Regions from separate parts of the Desulfocurvus thunnarius genome, predicted to be linked through region 1. Evidence: predicted binding sites of a transcription regulator. Region 1 holds the regulator's gene; the other holds the start of a gene.

Region 1 (4,195 bases):
CGCGCCCTGTGCGCCCTGTGTCTGCTGGCGCTGGCCCTGGGGCCCGGCGCCGCCCCGGCCGCCGAGAAGGCCAAAGGCGAGCAGGTGCCCACGAAGATAACCTCCGAGAAGGTCCGCTACGAGCAGGCCGGGCGGGTGGTCATTTTCGAGGGCCAGGTCTTCGTGCAGCGGCCGGACATGACCATCCGCTCGCGCAAGCTGACGGTGCACCTGGCCGAGGGCGCGGCCAGGAAGGCCGCCGAGCCGGGCCAGCCCGCCGGGCCCGGCGAGGTGGAGCGCATCGTGGCCGAGGGCGACGTGCACCTGGAGCGCGAAGGCCGCCTGGGCACCTGCGCCACGGCCACCTACCACGTGCAGACCGGGCTGCTGGTCATGGAGGGCGAGCCGAAAATCACCGACGGCGACAACCAGATCACCGGACGCATCATCCGCCTGTATCTGAAGGACAACCGCAGCGAGGTCGAGGGCGGGCCGCAGCGGCAGGTGGAGGCCATCTTCATGACCCCGCCGGAGGAAGAGTAATGGCGCTGCTGGCGGCCGACGGCCTGTGCAAGCGCTACGGCCAGCGCGAGGTCGTGCACGACATCGCCCTGGACGTGGCCCAGGGCGAGGTGGTCGGGCTGCTCGGGCCCAACGGCGCGGGCAAGACGACGACCTTCTACATGCTCGTGGGGCTCATCAAGCCCAACGGCGGCGAAGTGACCCTGGACGGCGCCCAACTTGCGGGGCTGCCCCTGCACGAGCGCGCGCGCCTGGGCCTGTCCTACCTGCCGCAGGAAAGCTCCGTGTTCCGCAAGCTGACCGTGCGCGAGAACCTGGAAATCATCCTGGAAAACACGAAGCTTTCGCACCGCGAGCAGGCCGCCAAGGCCTCCGCCCTGCTGGACGAACTGGGCATCGCCAAGCTGGCGGGGCAGAAGGCCATGCACTTGTCCGGCGGCGAGCGCCGCCGCCTGGAAATCGCCCGGGCCCTGATCCTGGACCCCAAGTTCATGCTGCTCGACGAGCCCTTCGCGGGCATCGACCCCATCGCGGTGGACGATATCCAGGGCATCGTGCGCGGGCTCAAGGAGCGCGGCATCGGCGTGCTCATTTCCGACCACAACGTCCGCGAGACCCTGCGCATCTGCGACCGGGCCTATCTGGTCTACGAGGGCCGGGTCATCCTTTCGGGCACGCCGCTGGAGATTTGCGAGAATCCCCAGGCGCGCCAAGTCTACCTCGGCGAGGCTTTCAGTCTCTAATCTGGCGCGCTTCTTGCGCTTCCTCGCGCATACAAAATCCTTGCCATTTGAGTTGCAAGGCCTGGGGCTCTGTGGCATGGTCTGCCCGAGCCGCGCAGAACGGGCCCTGCCGGGCGAGGACTTTTGCCGCGCGGGCCGGGCCGCGACGGGCGGACCCCTGATCGACACGGCACCGCAGCACCTGAACACGACGGGCAACGATGGGACTTGAACTCAGACAGCAAATGAAGCTTTCGCAGCAACTGGTGATGACCCCCCAGTTGCAGCAGGCCATCAAGCTGCTCCAGCTCTCCCGTTTCGAGCTGCTGGACGTGGTCCAGCAGGAGTTGCTCGAAAACCCCCTGCTCGAGGAGAAGGGCGAAGAGGCCTTCGAGGATACTTCCGGCCGCGACGGCAAGGACGCCTTCGAGACCGCCGCCGAGCCCGAGCGCGAGCGCCCCGCCCAGGGCGACGAGGCCGTGGAGCGCGACCTGGCCCGCAACGCGGACTGGGAGAACTACCTGGGCGAATTCTCCAGTTCCTCGCGCCAGGCTTTGATGCGCGAGAGCGAAACGCCCGAGGAGGGCATGGCCTACGACGCGCGCCTGTCGGTCAAGCCCTCCCTGGAAAGCCATCTGGAATGGCAGATCTGCCTTTCGGATTTCAGCCCCGCCGAAGTGGCCATCAGCGAGGTCGTCATCGGCAACCTGGACTCCCACGGCTATCTCCAGGCCTCCTGCGAGGAGGTCGCCGCCATGGCCGGGGCCGCCACGGCCCAGGTGGAGGACGTGATCCGGCGCATCCAGCGCCTGGACCCCGTGGGCGTGGCCGCGCGCGACCCGCGCGAATGCCTGCTGGTGCAGATCGAGGTCTTCGGGTACGACGACCCCATTTTGAAGGAGCTGGTCAGCGAGCATCTGGAGGACCTGGAGAAGGGCCGCTTCAAGCCCGTGGCCCGCAAGTTCCGCCTGACCCTGGAACAGCTCAAGGAATACCTGGACCTGCTCCAGACCCTGGACCCCATGCCCGGCGCCAGCTACGGCGGCGGGGAGCCGCAGTACGTCAGCCCCGACGTGTACGTTTACGAGTACGACGGCGATTTCGTCATCGTGCTCAACGAGGAGGGCCTGCCGCGCCTGCAACTGAACTCCTTCTACATGGACGGCCTGTTGGCCAAGAATTCCAAGGACAAGGAGTACGTCCAGGAGAAGATGCGCTCGGCGGTCTGGCTGATGAAGAGCCTGTTCCAGCGCCAGCGCACGCTCTACAAGGTGGTCGAGAGCATCGTGCGCTTCCAGAACGGCTTTTTCCGCCAGGGGGTCACAGCGCTCAAGCCGTTGATTCTCAAGGATATCGCCGACGACATCGAGATGCATGAATCGACCATCAGCCGCATCACCACCAACAAGTACGTGGCCACGCCCCACGGCGTGTTCGAGTTGAAGTTTTTCTTCAACAGCGCCCTGGAGATGGACGACGGCTCCCAGGTGGGCTCGGAGTCCGTCAAGGCGCTCATCAAGCAGCTCATCGGCGGCGAGGATGCCCGCCATCCGCTGTCCGACGAGAAGATCGCCGACCACCTGAAGGACACCCTGAAGGTCAACATTGCCCGGCGCACGGTGGCCAAGTACCGCACGGCCCTGGGCATCCGCTCTTCCTCCAAGCGCAAGCAGGTTTTTTGATCGCGCGCCGGGTAGCCCTTTATTTCGATCCGGTTTCCTTCTACACTGGAATCGGCGAAAACCCGCCAGACCAGTGTCGTCGTGTCACCCAAGACAGGAGGAGATCCATGCAGATCAATTTCAACTTCAAGAACTTCGAGCCCTCCGATCATCTCAAGAAGTACGCCACCGCGCGGTTCGAGAAGTTGATCAAGTACGCCGGCACCGACAACGCCGACCTGCAAATCAACCTGTCCGTGGAGAAGTTCCGCCAGAAGGCGGACGTCGTGCTCACCTGGGACGACAACAACCTCTCGGCTTTCGAGGAGTCCGAGGACATGTACAGCACCATCGACCTGGTGCTGGACAAGATGGACGCCCAGGTGCGCAAGATCCGCGAGAAGGCCAAGGACAAGCGCCGCCAGCGCGGCACCGTGCGCATGGACGTGCTGTCCTTCGCCGAGGCCGAGGGCGGCGGCGAGCGCGTGCCGACCATTACCGAGGCCGACGCCTACGAGCCCAAGCCCATGTCCGTCGAGGAGGCGGCCATGCAGTTGGAGAGCCTGGGCTACGAGTTCCTGGTTTTCCAGAACGCGCAGACCGAGCGTATCAACGTCATCTACCTCCGCAAGAACGGAGACTTCGGCCTCATCGACCCGGGGATGTAACGCATGATCATTGGTGAACTGCTGGAAGAGGGGCTGATTCTGCCGTCCCTCGCGGCCAGGACCAAGAACGCCGTCCTGGCCGAACTGGTGGCCGCGGCCGGGGACCATGTCCCCGGCCTGGACGCCGCCACGGCCCTCAAGGTGCTCAAGGAACGCGAAAAGCTCGGCACCACGGGCATCGGGGACGGCGTGGCCATCCCTCACGGCAAGATGGACTGCATTGAGAGGATCGTCCTCGTTGTGGGGCGCAGCGAGCAGGGCGTCGAGTTCGACGCCCTGGACCACAAGCCCTGCACCATCTTCTTCCTGGTCCTGGCGCCCGAGCAGGTCGTCGGCCAGCACCTGCGCGTGCTGGCGGGCATTTCCCGCCTGCTGAAGGACGACGCCTTCCGGCGGTCCTTCCTGGCTGCGCCGGGAGCGGACGGCCTGCTGCGGCTGCTGCGGGCCTGCTGACGGAGGCGCCATGACCCAGGAGGCCCAGACCCCGCCGGGCGGCATCCGGCCGGACATGGCCCCGGATGCGGGCGGCCACATCCCGGTGGTCATCCTCACGGGGCTGTCCGGCGCGGGCAAATCCACGGCGCTCAAGGTGTTCGAGGACCTGGGCTTTCTGGCCGTGGACGGCATGCCTCCCGGGCTCATC
Region 2 (4,195 bases), 680 kb from region 1:
ATCTCCATGGCCTCGCAGGCCTGGCTGGGCCTGCCGATGCCCGCGTCCACGATGACGGGCAGCGCCATTTCCTCGATGAGGATGGCGATCATCTCGCGGGTGCGCAGGCCGCGGTTGGTGCCGATGGGCGCGCCCAGGGGCATCACGGCGGCGGCCCCGGCGTCGGCCAGGCTGCGGGCCACGTAGAGGTCGGGGTTCATGTAGGGCAGGACCACGAAACCCTCGCGGGCCAGGGTTTCGGTGGCCCTGGCCGTGGCGTAGCCGTCGGGCAGCAGGTGGCGCGAGTCCGCGGTGACCTCGATCTTGATCCAGTCGCCGCAGCCCATGGCCCGGGCCAGCCGCGCGATGCGCACGGCCTCGTCGGCGGTTCGCGCGCCGCTGGTGTTGGGCAGGCGGACCATGTGCGCCGGGACGTGGCCCATGAGGTTGGCGGGCCCGGCGTCCAGGTCCACCCGGCGCAGGGCCATGGTGATGACCTGGGCGCCCGAGGCCTCGCATACGGCGGGGATCAGCGCGTCGTCGCCGAGCTTGCCGCTGCCGATGAACAGGCGGCTTTGCAGCCGCAGGCCGCCGATTTCCAGGGTGTCGTCCGTTTCCGAAATGCGGGTCATGATTCAGCCTCCGCCCACGAAGGTCAGGATTTCCAGCGAGTCGCCGGGTTCAAGGGCCGTGGCGGCGTAGTCGGCGCCGGGCACGATGGCTCCGTTGCGTTCGACGACCACCACGGCGGGGTCCAGGTCGCAGTCGCGCAGCAGGGCGGCCACGGTGGCCGGGCGGGGCAGGGGCCGGGCCCTGCCGTTGACTGTGAGGGTCATCGGGCAGCCTCCTCGGGCTTGTGCCGGGGAGGCCGGGTTCGCGGGGGGCTTGGCAAACGCGGCGCGCCCGCCGGGAGGGGCGGGCGCGCTACGGGTGTGCAGGCTGCTGTGAACCGGCTTCCCTACGGCAGAATGATCTGCATCAGGTTCGGAGGGTCGGGACGTTCGTCCCCTCTCAGCCCCGTCTCGGGGCTCCCCTAGCGCGTGTTTGGAGCCTATGCCCTCGGGCGGGCGATGTAAAGGGTCAACCGCCCATGAGGGTCACGGCCTCGGTGTCCGTCAGCGGGCGGCCCAGGGCGGCGGAGGCGCTGCGCACGCGGCGGGTGGCCTCGCCCACGGCGGGCCCGGGGATGTCGCGGCCCATGCGGTCCATGGCGGCGGCCACGGCGGCGCGTCCGCTCTTGGCGCCCAGGCGCACCTGGCGCGCCCCTCGGGGGCGCCCACGGCCCCGGGGGGGAAGGGCTCGAACAGGGCCGGGTCGCGCAGCATGCCGTGGGCGTGCAGCCCGCTTTCGCAGGCGAAGATGTCGCGCCCGCAGATGGGCTTGTCGCGCGGGATGGGCACGTCGGCCGCGGAGCTGACCAGCAGGCAGGCCTCGCGCACGGCGCGCAGGTCGTAGCCCGCGCCGCCCCGGCGCAGCACGAGGTAGGAGGCGACCTCTTCCAGGCGGGCCACGCCCGTGCGCTCGCCGATGCCCAGCACGCTCACGTCGGCCCAGCGGGCTCCGGCGCCCAGGGCGGTCAGGGCGTTGGCCGTGGCCATGCCGAAGTCGTCGTGGCAGTGCACGCCCACCTCGCCGGGGAACACCTGGCGGACCATCTCCACCAGCCGGGCGGCGCCCGTGGGGTCGAGCACGCCCACGCTATCGGCCAGGCGCACGCGGTCCACGCCCAGGCGCGCGCAGTGGCGCGCGGCTTCGAGCAGGAAGCCCTCGTCGGCCCGCGAGGCGTCTTCCAGGCCGACGGAAACGTAGGCCATGCCCCGGTTGCGGGCCAGGGGAACGACGTTGCGCATGCAGCGCAGCAGCTCCTCGCGCGTGGTGCCCAGGCGCGAGCCCAGGTGCGCGTCGGACACGGGCACCCCCAGGTTCAGGCGCGCGGCTCCGGCGGCGGCGGCCAACTCCACGTCGGCGGCCTTGAGCCGCGACCAGACGGAAAGCGCCGTGGGGTCGGCCAGGCCGCGCGCCCAGGCGAGCAGGTCGGCCAGCCCGTCCTGCCCGGCCCATCCGGCCTCGATTTCCTCCACCCCGGCCCGGACCAGCAGCTTCACGATTTCCCGCTTGGCGGAGGTGTCGAAATAGACGCCGTAGGTCTGGGCGCCTTCGCGCAGTGTCGTGTCTATGAGCATCGGGTCTCTCCTTGTCTGCGGCCGGTTCCGGTCGGTTCGTTCCCCGACGTATTGCAGGGATGGTGCCAGGAAGGTCTTTGCGATTATCTTTAATTATTGCACCGTGTTGTTTTGGCGTGGAGCCGGGAGTGCCCTACCAAAGCGTAGGAACCTACGCTTTGGTAGGGCCGGGAAGGCTGCTTTTGTAGCCTTTGCGGGCCGGGGGGAGGGGGCCTGGATTTTATTATGAAGCAAACCTGCATATTAGCGCATTCAGTCTGCTCTGGCACGCCCTTTGCCCTAGGCCCCCCAAGACACCAACCCATTCCCCGAGCACTTACAACCTGGGAGGCAGACAATGCGAAAGGTAGCAATCTATGGAAAGGGCGGCATCGGCAAGTCCACCACCACGCAGAACACGGTGGCGGGGCTGGCCGAGATGGGCCGCAAGGTCATGGTCGTCGGCTGCGACCCCAAGGCGGACTCGACCCGCCTGCTGCTGGGCGGCCTGGCCCAGAAATCCGTCCTCGACACCCTGCGCGAGGAAGGCGAGGACGTGGATCTCGCCGATATCCGCAAGCCCGGCTTCGGCGGCACCTGGTGCGTGGAGTCCGGCGGCCCCGAGCCGGGCGTGGGCTGCGCCGGTCGCGGCATCATCACGTCCATCAACATGCTGGAGAACCTGGGCGCCTACGAGGAGTCCGAGGGCCTGGACTACGCCTTCTACGACGTTCTCGGCGACGTTGTGTGCGGCGGCTTCGCCATGCCCATCCGCGACGGCAAGGCCGAGGAGATCTACATCGTGTGCTCCGGCGAGATGATGGCCATGTACGCGGCCAACAACATCTGCAAGGGCATCATGAAGTACGCCCAGTCCGGCGGCGTGCGCCTGGGCGGGCTGATCTGCAACTCGCGCAACGTGGATAACGAGAAGGAGATGATCCAGGAGCTGGCCAAGAAGCTCGGCACCCAGATGATCTACTTCGTGCCGCGCGACAACGACGTGCAGCGCGCCGAAATCAACCGCAAGACCGTCATCGAGTGGGACGGCGCGGTGAGCCAGGCCGACCACTACCGCAACCTGGCCAGGGCCATCGACGGCAACGAGATGTTCGTCGTGCCCAAGCCGCTGGCCATCGAGGAACTGGAGCAGTTGCTCATGGACTTCGGCCTGATGCAGCAGGCCTAGCCCGCTGGCGCACCCCTTCCCCCAACACAAGCAAGAAACCCAGGAGAGAAGCGATATGTCGATGATCATGGTCAGGGCCATTGTCCGGCCCGAGAAGGCGGACGACGTTCTTGCGGCCCTCATGGACGCCGGTTTTCCGGCTGTGACCAAGTACTCCGTCGCCGGGCGCGGCAAGCAGCGCGGCATCAAGATCGGCGAAGTGACCTACGACGAGATTCCCAAGACCATGCTCATCAGCGTGGTCCAGGCCCAGGACAAGGATTTCGTGATCCAGACCATCATGACCGCCGCGCGTTCGGGCAAGAAAGGCGCGTTCGGCGACGGCAAGATCTTCGTTTCCGAGGTCGAGGACGTCTACACCATCAGCTCCGGCGTGAGAGACACCGCCCCGGCGGCGGAAGGGGTGCCCGCATGAAGGAAATCGTCGCCGTCGTGCGCATGAACATGATGAACCAGACCAAGAAGGCCATCACCGCCGCCGGTGTGGACGCCTTCTTCGCCCACGAGGCCCAGGGCCGGGGCCAGGGGTTCGTCAATCCCACACTCGTGGCCGGAGCCAGCAAGGGCTACGAGGAGGCCGCCGCCCTGCTGGGCGAGAAGGGCAAGCTCTACCCCAAGCGCATGATCACCGTGGTGGTCAAGGACGACCTGGTGCCCGGCGTGGTCAGCGCCATCATCGAGGCCAACCGTACCGGCAAGCCCGGTGACGGCAAGATATTCGTCCTGCCCGTGGCCGACGCGGTCCGCGTCCGCACCGGCGAGGTGGGACTGAAGTCCATCATCTAGCAAACACGCGAGGAATTCCCATGGCGACGACCAAGCACATGCCCGCGCCCGCCGAGGTCAAGGAGGAGCTGCTCAAGAA

Evidence for each region. Region 1 encodes sigma-54, which starts transcription at its own class of promoters, with help from an activator protein. Its sites were predicted from a motif close to CTGGCACGGNNNNTGCTT; they were not measured.
Region 2: a site for sigma-54 is predicted at 2,214-2,231, ahead of ACZ5KV_RS02280 (LeuA family protein). Genes of this name have one in related genera too.

What each region holds. Positions count from the first base shown of each region.
Region 1 covers NZ_AP042411.1:3,449,008-3,453,202, forward strand. The annotation lists gene ACZ5KV_RS15275 (LptA/OstA family protein) at 1-522, shown strand, start outside; gene lptB (LPS export ABC transporter ATP-binding protein) at 522-1,244, shown strand; gene rpoN (RNA polymerase factor sigma-54) at 1,445-2,905, shown strand; gene hpf (ribosome hibernation-promoting factor, HPF/YfiA family) at 3,013-3,552, shown strand; gene ACZ5KV_RS15295 (PTS sugar transporter subunit IIA) at 3,556-4,005, shown strand; gene rapZ (RNase adapter RapZ) at 4,016-4,195, shown strand, end outside.
Region 2 covers NZ_AP042411.1:512,728-516,922, reverse strand. The annotation lists gene ACZ5KV_RS02290 (thiazole synthase) at 1-611, opposite strand, end outside; gene thiS (sulfur carrier protein ThiS) at 615-815, opposite strand; TPP riboswitch at 918-1,024, opposite strand; gene ACZ5KV_RS02280 (LeuA family protein) at 1,095-2,162, opposite strand; gene nifH (nitrogenase iron protein) at 2,500-3,330, shown strand; gene ACZ5KV_RS02270 (P-II family nitrogen regulator) at 3,392-3,745, shown strand; gene ACZ5KV_RS02265 (P-II family nitrogen regulator) at 3,742-4,116, shown strand; gene nifD (nitrogenase molybdenum-iron protein alpha chain) at 4,137-4,195, shown strand, end outside.